Regions from separate parts of the Pseudomonas sp. AK106 genome, predicted to be linked through region 1. Evidence: predicted binding sites of a transcription regulator. Region 1 holds the regulator's gene; the other holds the start of a gene.

Region 1 (4,923 bases):
AGCGTCGATCTTCCGCAAGCTCTCCGTCTCGGACAACATCATGGCGATTCTGGAGACCCGCAAGGAGCTCGATCGCACTGCCCGTCGCAAGGAGCTGGAAAGCCTGCTGCAGGAATTCCACATCACCCACATTCGCGACAACCTGGGCATGAGCCTGTCGGGCGGTGAACGTCGCCGCGTGGAAATCGCACGCGCCCTCGCCACTTCGCCGAAATTCATTCTGCTCGACGAACCTTTTGCCGGTGTTGACCCTATTTCCGTAGGCGACATCAAGCAGATCATTCACCACCTCAAGGCCAAAGGGATCGGCGTGCTGATCACCGACCACAACGTGCGTGAAACGCTGGATATCTGCGAAACCGCCTACATCGTCAACGATGGGCAGCTAATTGCCGAAGGCGACGCCGAATCCATCCTTGCCAACCAATTGGTCAAGGAAGTGTATCTGGGTCACGAGTTCCGCCTGTAACCGCAGTGATGACACGAGGTTGTGCGGTACGCCGCAACGCGCGCTATCGCCGACCTCGTTTTTTAATTGTCATCACACTCTAGGCAAACCCTCCAGCTTCAGGCATATAATTTGCTTAAGTTGGCGCCCTCGGCGCCCTGGTAGTAAATGGCGCGCAGTGCGCCGGCGAATAAGGTGTTAAGCCCTGCCATGAAACCTTCGCTAGTCTTGAGAATGGGCCAGCAGCTGACGATGACGCCTCAGCTGCAACAGGCAATCCGCTTGCTTCAGTTGTCGACGCTGGATCTCCAACAGGAGATTCAGGAGGCGCTGGAGTCGAACCCGATGCTGGAACGGCAGGAGGAAGGCGACGATTTCGACAACGCCGACCCCTTGGCGGATAACGTAGAGCAAAAGCCCAACGCTGATGTTCAGGAGCCCACCTACCAGGAATCGGCGCCTACCGTCGACAATCTGGATGAGGGCGACTGGAACGAGCGCATCCCCAACGAGTTGCCTGTCGACACCGCGTGGGAAGACGTCTATCAGACCAGCGCCAGCAGCCTGCCCAGCAATGACGATGACGAGTGGGATTTCACCACCCGCACCTCCGTTGGCGAAAGCCTGCAAAGCCACCTGCTCTGGCAGCTCAACCTCGCGCCGATGTCGGACACCGATCGCCTGATCGCCGTGACGCTGATCGACTGCATCAACAACCAGGGCTACCTCGACGAAACACTGGAAGAATTGCTCGACGCTTTCGATCCTGAGCTCGATATCGAGCTGGACGAAATCGAAGCCGTTCTGCACCGCATCCAGCAGTTCGAGCCTGCGGGCATCGGCGCTCGCAACCTGAGCGAATGCCTGCTGCTGCAGCTCCGTCAGTTGCCGGCTAAAACCAGGTGGCTGGCGGAAGCGCAGAAGCTGGTCAGCGACTACATCGATCTGTTGGGCAGCCGCGACTACGCGCAACTGATGCGCCGCATGAAGCTCAAGGAAGACGACCTGCGGCAGGTCATTGAACTGGTCCAGAGCCTCAACCCGCGCCCCGGCTCGCAGATCGAGTCCAGTGAAGCCGAATACGTTGTGCCTGACGTCATCGTGCGCAAGGACAACGAGCGCTGGCTGGTGGAGCTGAACCAGGAATCCGTGCCGCGCCTGCGGGTCAATCCGCAGTACGCGGGGTTCGTGCGTCGTGCCGATACCAGCGCCGACAATACGTTCATGCGCAATCAGCTGCAGGAAGCGCGCTGGTTCATCAAGAGCCTGCAAAGCCGTAACGAGACGCTGATGAAGGTGGCGACGCAAATCGTTGAACACCAGCGCGGCTTCCTTGAGTACGGCGACGAGGCCATGAAGCCGCTGGTTCTGCATGACATCGCTGAGGCGGTCGGCATGCACGAATCGACGATTTCCCGGGTCACCACGCAGAAATTCATGCACACCCCACGCGGGATCTACGAACTCAAATATTTCTTTTCCAGCCACGTCAGCACCTCGGAAGGCGGCGAATGCTCGTCCACGGCGATTCGCGCGATCATCAAAAAACTGGTCGCTGCGGAAAATCAGAAAAAGCCGTTGAGTGACAGCAAGATCGCTGGTTTACTGGAAGCACAAGGCATTCAAGTGGCCCGTCGCACAGTCGCCAAGTACCGTGAATCCCTTGGGATCTCGCCGTCCAGCGAACGCAAGCGACTGATGTAAAGGTCACATGTCAAAGTGTTCCAGTGGCAGGCATTACGCCTGCCTCTTAATGCACTGGCAACGAAGGAGAAGCTGTATGCAAGTCAACATCAGTGGACACCAGCTGGAAGTGACCGAACCTCTGCGTACCTACATCGGCGAGAAACTCGCCCGACTGGAACGCCATTTTGACAAGATCACGAATGTGCAGGTCACGATGGAGGTCGAGAAGCTCAAGCAGAAGATCGAAGCCACCTTGCACGTTCCTGGCGCTGAAGTGGTTGCCAACGCCGAACACGACGACATGTATGCAGCCATTGACCTGCTTGCCGACAAGCTTGACCGCCAACTCAAAAAACATAAGGAAAAACAGCAAAGTCTGCTGCAAGGCGCGACTGCTCGCTGACACTCCCCACTCATGATCCGACTTGAAAATATTCTGACCCCTGGCCGTTCACTTGTGAACGTGCCAGGCGGCAGCAAAAAAGCCGTACTCCAAAACATCGCCAGCATGATCGGCAAGCAAGTGCCCGATCTTGATGAACAGGTGGTGTTTGAAAGCCTTATTGCCCGTGAAAAACTCGGCTCCACCGGTTTCGGTAATGGCATCGCCATTCCCCACTGCCGCCTGAAGGGCTGTACAACGCCTGTCAGCGCCGTGCTGCATCTCGAGAAACCCATCGATTTCGACGCCATCGACGGCGCGCCGGTTGACCTGCTGTTTGTGCTGCTGGTCCCGGAAGCGGCCACCGATGCTCACTTGGAACTGCTGCGCCAGATCGCCAGCATGCTCGACCGTGACGATGTGCGTAAGCGCCTGCGCGCCGCCAAAACCGACGAAGAGCTTTACAGCGTCGTGCTCGACGTCCAGAACGGTCACTGATCATGCGCATGATCATCGTCAGCGGCCGCTCCGGCTCCGGCAAGAGCACGGCCCTCGACGTCCTTGAAGACAGCGGTTTCTACTGCGTCGACAATTTGCCCGCCGGCCTGCTCCCGGAGCTGGCCGAGCGCGCACTGATCAACACCGAATTGGCCGAGCCTTTACTGGCGGTCTCGATTGACGCGCGCAACCTGCCCAGTCACCTGACCCGATTCCCACGCATGCTCGCCGAGGTACGCGCCCGCCACATCCAGTGCGACGTGCTGTTCCTCGATGCAGATGAACCTACCCTGCTCAAGCGTTTTTCCGAGACCCGTCGCCGTCATCCGTTGAGCACGGCAACGCGCTCGCTGGCCGAAGCCATTCGTGACGAGAAGACCCTGCTCGGCCCGATCATCGATCTGGCTGATCTGACGGTCGACACTACGCACCTGAATCTCTATCAGCTGCGCGACATTCTCAAATTGCGCCTGCTGAACAAACCCGAACCGGGCACTGCCTTCCTCATCGAATCCTTCGGCTTCAAGCGCGGCATGCCCGTGGACGCCGACCTGGTTTTCGACGTGCGCTGCCTGCCCAACCCGTACTGGAAACCCGAACTGCGCGAGCAGTCGGGCCTCGACAAGCCGGTTGCCGAGTACCTCGCAGCACAACCCGACGTCGAAGAAATGTTCCAGGACATCTTCTCGTATCTCAATAAGTGGTTGCCGCGCTTTGCCGCCAGCAATCGCGCCTACGTCACTATTGCCATTGGCTGCACCGGCGGACACCACCGCTCCGTCTACCTGACCGAACGTCTGGGTCAGGTCCTGCAGCAATCGCTCAAGAATGTTCAGGTCCGCCACCGCGACCTAAGCTGAAAGGACCTCCATCGCGATGCCCGCTCTAGAAATCACCATCATCAACAAGCTGGGTCTGCACGCCCGGGCCGCCGCCAAGTTCGTGGGTGTTGCCGGCAAGTACCCGTGTCAGATCAGGGTCGGCCGCACCCCGGAAACCATGGTCGATGGCAAAAGCATCATGGCCGTCATGATGCTGGCTGCCGGTAAGGGCACCCTGATCCACCTGGCCACCGAAGGTGAAGAAGCCGATGCGGCGCTGGCGGGGCTGGTGGAACTGATCAACAACAAGTTTGACGAAGGCGAATAAGCCTACCGCCGCACGACGCCTCCATTTCCCCGTCAGAGATGATCGATGCCACTGACAGCCAAGCCTCCATTCTCACGAGGGATCAGATCCGGTTCCGAGAAGATGCTGATGCTGGGCAGCGCCGTGGCGGTGGCCGCCATACTCGCCATCGTGACCTGGTTGCTGTTTCGGGAGCTGGGGACGGCCAACGAAGCCGCTGTGCGCTCGGCAAACAATGTGGTGCAGTTGATCGACGCTGACGTGCAGCGCAATGCCGAGCTGTATGACACCTCCCTATTGGGCCTGATCGCGGCCTGGCGACGGCCCGATGTCATGACGATCTCTCCGGAATTGCGTCAGCTGGTGCTCTTCGACCGGGCCACGGCGGCGCCCTTCAAGGGCGATGTGGTGCTGCTGGATGACACCGGGCGCATCGTCGCCGACTCCACCTCGCTGACGCCTCGGCTGGACAACTTCTCAGACCGGCCAGGCTTTCAGAAACACCGGGGCAGCGGCTCACTGGCGCTGGTGGTCGACGGGCCCTTCCTTTCGCGCTGGGGCTTCAAGGACCTGTGCATCAGTTTCAGTCGCCGTCTCCCCTCCGCCAACGGCCAGTTCGTCGGCATTGCCAGTGCATCAATGCGCCTGTCGTACTTCGATCAACTGTTTCGCACGCTGGACATCGGTCCCACCAGCACCGTCAACCTGCTCAGCGCGGATGGCGTGATGCTCGCCCGGCAACCCGACGACAACAACCGGACCTTCATCGGCCAGAACTTCA
Region 2 (4,923 bases), 2.5 Mb from region 1:
AATCGCCAGCTTTTCGCCATACACGTCATTCCAGTGAAAGGGCGCGAAGCAGTTGCCCGGCAGCACGCGGTCGCTGATCACCGCAGGCAACACCGCCAGGCCTCGTACGGAACGGATTTCCACGCCATCGCCTTCGCGGATGCCCAGCGCAAGGGCATCGTCGGGGTGCAGCTCGACGAACGGATGGGCATTTAGCGCGTTCAGTGTCGGGACTTTCCCGGTCTTGGTCAGGGTGTGCCACTGGTGTTGCAGGCGGCCGGTGTTGAGCACCATCGGAAATGCATCGTTGGGCAGTTCAGCGGGAGGCATGTGCGGACGTGGGAAAAATACCGCTTTGCCGTTTGCGGTGGGAAAGACAATCGCCGGGCGTGCTGGTGTGCCCCGCTCGACGGGCCGCGCGTTGATCTCGCTGAGGTAGCGAATCGGATTGCGCACGCGCTCGTCATCGGGCGCGCACGGCCACTGCATCGGTTGATCCCGAAGCCGCCCATAGCTGGCGCCGCGAATGTCGTAGCCCGTGGCGGGGTTCCACGCCTGTTTGATTTCCTCGAACACTTCCTCCGCCGAGGCGTAACTGAAGGCGTCGGCGAAGCCCATTTCACAGGCGACCCTGGCGATGATCTGCCAGTCCGGCAACGCCTGGCCCGGTGCATCGACGGCTTTCTGTGTCAGGTTTAGATTGCGTTCGGAATTGATCATCACCCCTTCCGCCTCAGCCCAGAGCGCGCCCGGCAACAAGATGTCGGCGTAGCGATTGGTCTCGGTGTCGAGGAAGGCGTCCTGGGTGATGACCAGTTCGGCGGTCTTCAGGGCGTCGATGACCGTGGTGCGGTTGGCAACGCTGGCGACCGGGTTGGTGCAGATGATCCAGCAGGCCTTGATCACGCCCTCGCGCATCTGCTCGAACAGGTCGATGGTGCCGCCGCCGGGCATGTGCGGGATGCTGCCCTCCGGGATGCGCCAGAGGTCTTCGATGAAGCGGCGGTCGGCGTCTACCAACACCGAGCGCTGTCCGGGAAGTCCCGGGCCCATGTAGCCCATTTCCCTTCCGCCCATGGCATTCGGTTGCCCGGTCAGGGAAAACGGACCGCTGCCGGGCCGGCAAATCGCCCCGGTCGCCAAATGCAGATTGCACAGCGCATTGGTGTTCCAGGTGCCGTGGGTGCTCTGGTTCAGGCCCATGGTCCAGCAACTCATCCACTCGGGCGCCGCGCCGATCATCCGCGCAGCCTGACGAATGTCGGCTTCGGCCAGGCCGGTGATCTGCGCGACGTATGCGGGCGCGTACTCGGCGAGGAAGTCGGGCATAACGTCCCAGCCCTGGGTGAACGAGGCAATGAAGTCGGCATCGGTGTCGCCGTTCTTCACCAGCAAGTGCAACAGCCCATTGAGCAGCGCGAGGTCGGTGCCCGGTTTGATTTGCAGGAACAGGCCGGCCTTGTCGGCGGTGGCACTGCGCCGGGGGTCGACGACGATCAGCTTCGCCCCGGCCTTGACCCGGTCCATCATGCGCAGGAACAGGATGGGGTGACAGTCGGCCATATTGGCGCCGATCACAAAAAACAGGTCGGCCTTGTCTAAGTCATCGTAGGACCCGGGCGGGCCGTCCGCGCCCAACGAGAGCTTGTAGCCGCTGCCCGCGCTGGCCATGCACAGCCGAGAGTTGGATTCGATATTCGCCGTGCCCACGAAGCCCTTGGCGAGCTTGTTGGCCAGGTATTGCGCCTCCAGAGACATCTGCCCCGAGACGTAAAACGCCAGTGCGCCGGGACCGTCGCGATCCAGAATCCCACGCAAGCGCCGGGCGGTTTCGCTGATGGCGGCGTCCATTTCCGCGCGCACTGGCTCGTGGCTGCGCTGATGGCGGATGTAGGCGGACTCCATCCGCCCCGACTCGGCAATCGCCTGGCCGCAGGTGGTGCCTTTGGTACACAGTCGGCCGAAATTGCTCGGGTGCGTCTTGTCGCCGACGACCTTGATGACCCGGTTGTCCTCGACCTGCATGACGATGCCGCAACCGACGCCACAATAAGGACACACGCTCTTTACGCTGCTGCTTGCCATATTCCGTTTCCTGAAAGCAAAAAAAGACGCCCTGTTCTCATCCGTTGGAAAACGGAGAGCACACGGCGCCTTTGTCGTGAATATGGCAATCGGCGTTGATTGCCTGTGAACGGGATATTGCAAACAGCAGGCCAGCCTGGCCGTGGAACGTGCAGCGGGCGGTTTCAGCGAAAGTTGCTCACCCGATCAATGGGCGTTGAGCTTCACCGTGGGGCGCATCAGCTTAAATCGCACCCTTTTCGAGCCGGAACCGTTCGCTATGGAGGGCGATGAGATCGAATAACGATCACGCTTCCGGCCCGTCAAACCTGCGCGTCTGGCCGGAAAGAAGCGGGGCCGGCGCGTCGATATTCCCACTGGCACAGCCATTGCTAAGTCCCTTATCAAGTCCAGCCTGAACACGCGGTTGGCAGCCCTGGCCGGTCAACGCGGACCGCCAGCCGTTCGCGGCGTCGGGCTCACCAGGTTGGCGTCGACACTGTGGTCGCGCGGCAACCCCTAAAAGAACAGGCAAAGGCGCCTGGAACCGAGAGGTTCCGGGCGCCTTTTTTTTGCTTTCGAAAAACCTGATTGGCCTTGGCCGGGACTCGATATGAACACCACAGTCGCCCCACTCAACGACGTCCAAACCCTGATCGTCATCGGCAACGGCATGGTGGGTCACCACTGCGTCGAGCAACTGATCGCCGCCGGCGCCCTCGAGCGCTATCGCATTCATGTGTTCGGTGAGGAAGGCCAGCGCGCCTACGACCGCGTGCATCTGTCCGAATACTTTGGCGGTCGCGACGCCGAGTCACTGGCGATGAGCGCTGCTTCTTTATATGAGCAGACCGGGCTTGCGCTGCACCTGGGTGTGCCGGTGCTGGAAATCGACCGGGCGCGGCGCGAAGTGATCACCGCCAAGGGCAGCTTCGGGTACGACAAGCTGGTGCTGGCGACGGGTTCCTATCCTTTCGTACCGCCCATCGAAGGCGCTGAAGGCCATTCTCGGCTGGTCTACCGCACCCTGGACGACCTCGACACCATCCGCGCCGCCGCCAGCCAGGCGAAACGCGGCGTGGTGGTTGGCGGGGGGCTGTTGGGACTGGAAGCGGCCAACGCGCTGAAGTCCCTGGGCCTGGAAGCCCACGTGGTGGAATTCGCGCCGCGCCTGATGCCGGTGCAGCTGGATGACCACGGCGGCGCCGCCCTGAAGGCGCGCATCGAAGCGCTGGGCGTGGGCGTGCACCTGTCCCGCGCGACGCAATCCATCAGCGCGGGGGAGGAATACCTCTACCGGATGAATTTCGCCGGCGATGAATTCCTCGAAACCGATCTGATCGTCTTCTCTGCCGGCATACGCCCCCAGGACGCCCTCGCCCGCCAGTGTGAACTGGCGCTGGGCCCGCGCGGCGGCATCGCCATCGACGAACATTGCCGCACCAGCGACGCCGACATTTTCGCCATCGGTGAGTGCGCCGCCTGGAACGGCAGCGTTTTCGGCCTCGTCGCGCCGGGTTATCAAATGGCGCGCAACGTCGCCGCGCAATTGTGCGACCTGACCGCCGAGCCATTCTTCGGCGCTGACATGTCCACCAAACTGAAACTGCTCGGAGTCGATGTCGGCTCCATCGGCGATGCCCACGGCGCGTTGACGGGCGCGCGCAGCTACCGGTTTATCGACGAGGCCACCGGCAGTTATCGCCGCCTGGTGGTGTCCGCCGATGGCAAAAAGGTGCTCGGCGCCGTGCTGGTGGGCGACAACAGCTATTACGACACCTTGCTGCAATACGTGCAGAACGGCATCAAGCTGCCGGCCGATCCGTCCAGCCTGATCCTCCCCCACAGCGACGGCGCGCCGACGCTTGGCGCCGATGCCCTGCCCGCCACGGCAACCATTTGCTCGTGCCACAACGTCAGCAAGGCCTCGATCTGCTCGGCCATCGACGGCGGCTGCACGGACCTCGCCGGGCTCAAGGCCTGCACAAAGGCCGCCACCGGTTGCGGCGGTTGTGCAGCGCTGCTGAAGAGCGTGTTCGAGCACGAGCTGATCGCCCGCGGCGTCACCGTCGATAAAAGCCTGTGCGAGCACTTCCCCTTCACGCGTCAGGAGCTGTACGCCTTCGCCCGGGTGGAAAACATTGAAAGCTTCGACGAGATGCTGGCCCGCCACGGCAAAGGCCATCTGGGTTGCGACATCTGCAAGCCCACCGTCGGCTCGATCCTCGCCTCGTGCTGGAATCGGCCGATCATGGAACCGTCGCTGGTGCCGTTGCAGGACACCAACGACACGTTCATGGCCAACATGCAGAAGAACGGCACGTACTCAGTGGTGCCGCGCATTCCTGCGGGGGAAATCACTGCGGACGGTTTGATCGCCATCGGCGCGGTCGCAAAGAAATACGACCTGTACACCAAGATCACCGGCGGCCAGCGCATCGACCTGTTCGGCGCGCAGTTGCACGAGCTGCCGGACATCTGGGCCGAGCTGATCGCCGCCGGGTTCGAGACCGGCCATGCCTACGGCAAATCGACGCGGACGGTGAAGTCCTGCGTCGGCAGCACCTGGTGCCGTTACGGCGTGCAGGACAGCGTGCAAATGGCGTTGACTATCGAGGACCGCTACAAAGGCCTGCGTTCACCCCACAAGCTGAAGTTCGCAGTGTCCGGCTGCACCCGCGAATGCGCCGAAGCCCAGAGCAAGGACATCGGCGTGATCGCCACGGAGAACGGCTGGAATCTCTACGTGTGCGGCAACGGCGGCATGCGCCCGCGCCACGCCGAGCTGTTCGCCACCGATCTGGACGACGAGACGCTGATTCGCTACATCGACCGCGTGCTGATGTTTTACATCCGCACCGCTGACAAGTTGCAGCGGAC

Evidence for each region. The regulator sigma-54, encoded in region 1, starts transcription at its own class of promoters, with help from an activator protein. The targets are predictions, from matches to a motif close to ANTGGCATNNANNTTGCTNT.
Region 2: nirB (nitrite reductase large subunit NirB) is a predicted target of sigma-54. The motif match lies at 2,420-2,439, and genes of this name have one in related genera.

The regions. Positions count from the first base shown of each region.
Region 1 covers NZ_CP096426.1:1,009,961-1,014,883, reverse strand. The annotation lists gene lptB (LPS export ABC transporter ATP-binding protein) at 1-469, shown strand, start outside; gene M1E04_RS04585 (RNA polymerase factor sigma-54) at 659-2,152, shown strand; gene hpf (ribosome hibernation-promoting factor, HPF/YfiA family) at 2,229-2,537, shown strand; gene ptsN (PTS IIA-like nitrogen regulatory protein PtsN) at 2,550-3,014, shown strand; gene rapZ (RNase adapter RapZ) at 3,017-3,874, shown strand; gene M1E04_RS04565 (HPr family phosphocarrier protein) at 3,891-4,163, shown strand; gene M1E04_RS04560 (sensor domain-containing diguanylate cyclase) at 4,266-4,923, shown strand, end outside.
Region 2 covers NZ_CP096426.1:4,214,399-4,219,321, forward strand. The annotation lists gene M1E04_RS18555 (molybdopterin-dependent oxidoreductase) at 1-2,064, opposite strand, end outside; gene nirB (nitrite reductase large subunit NirB) at 2,657-4,923, shown strand, end outside.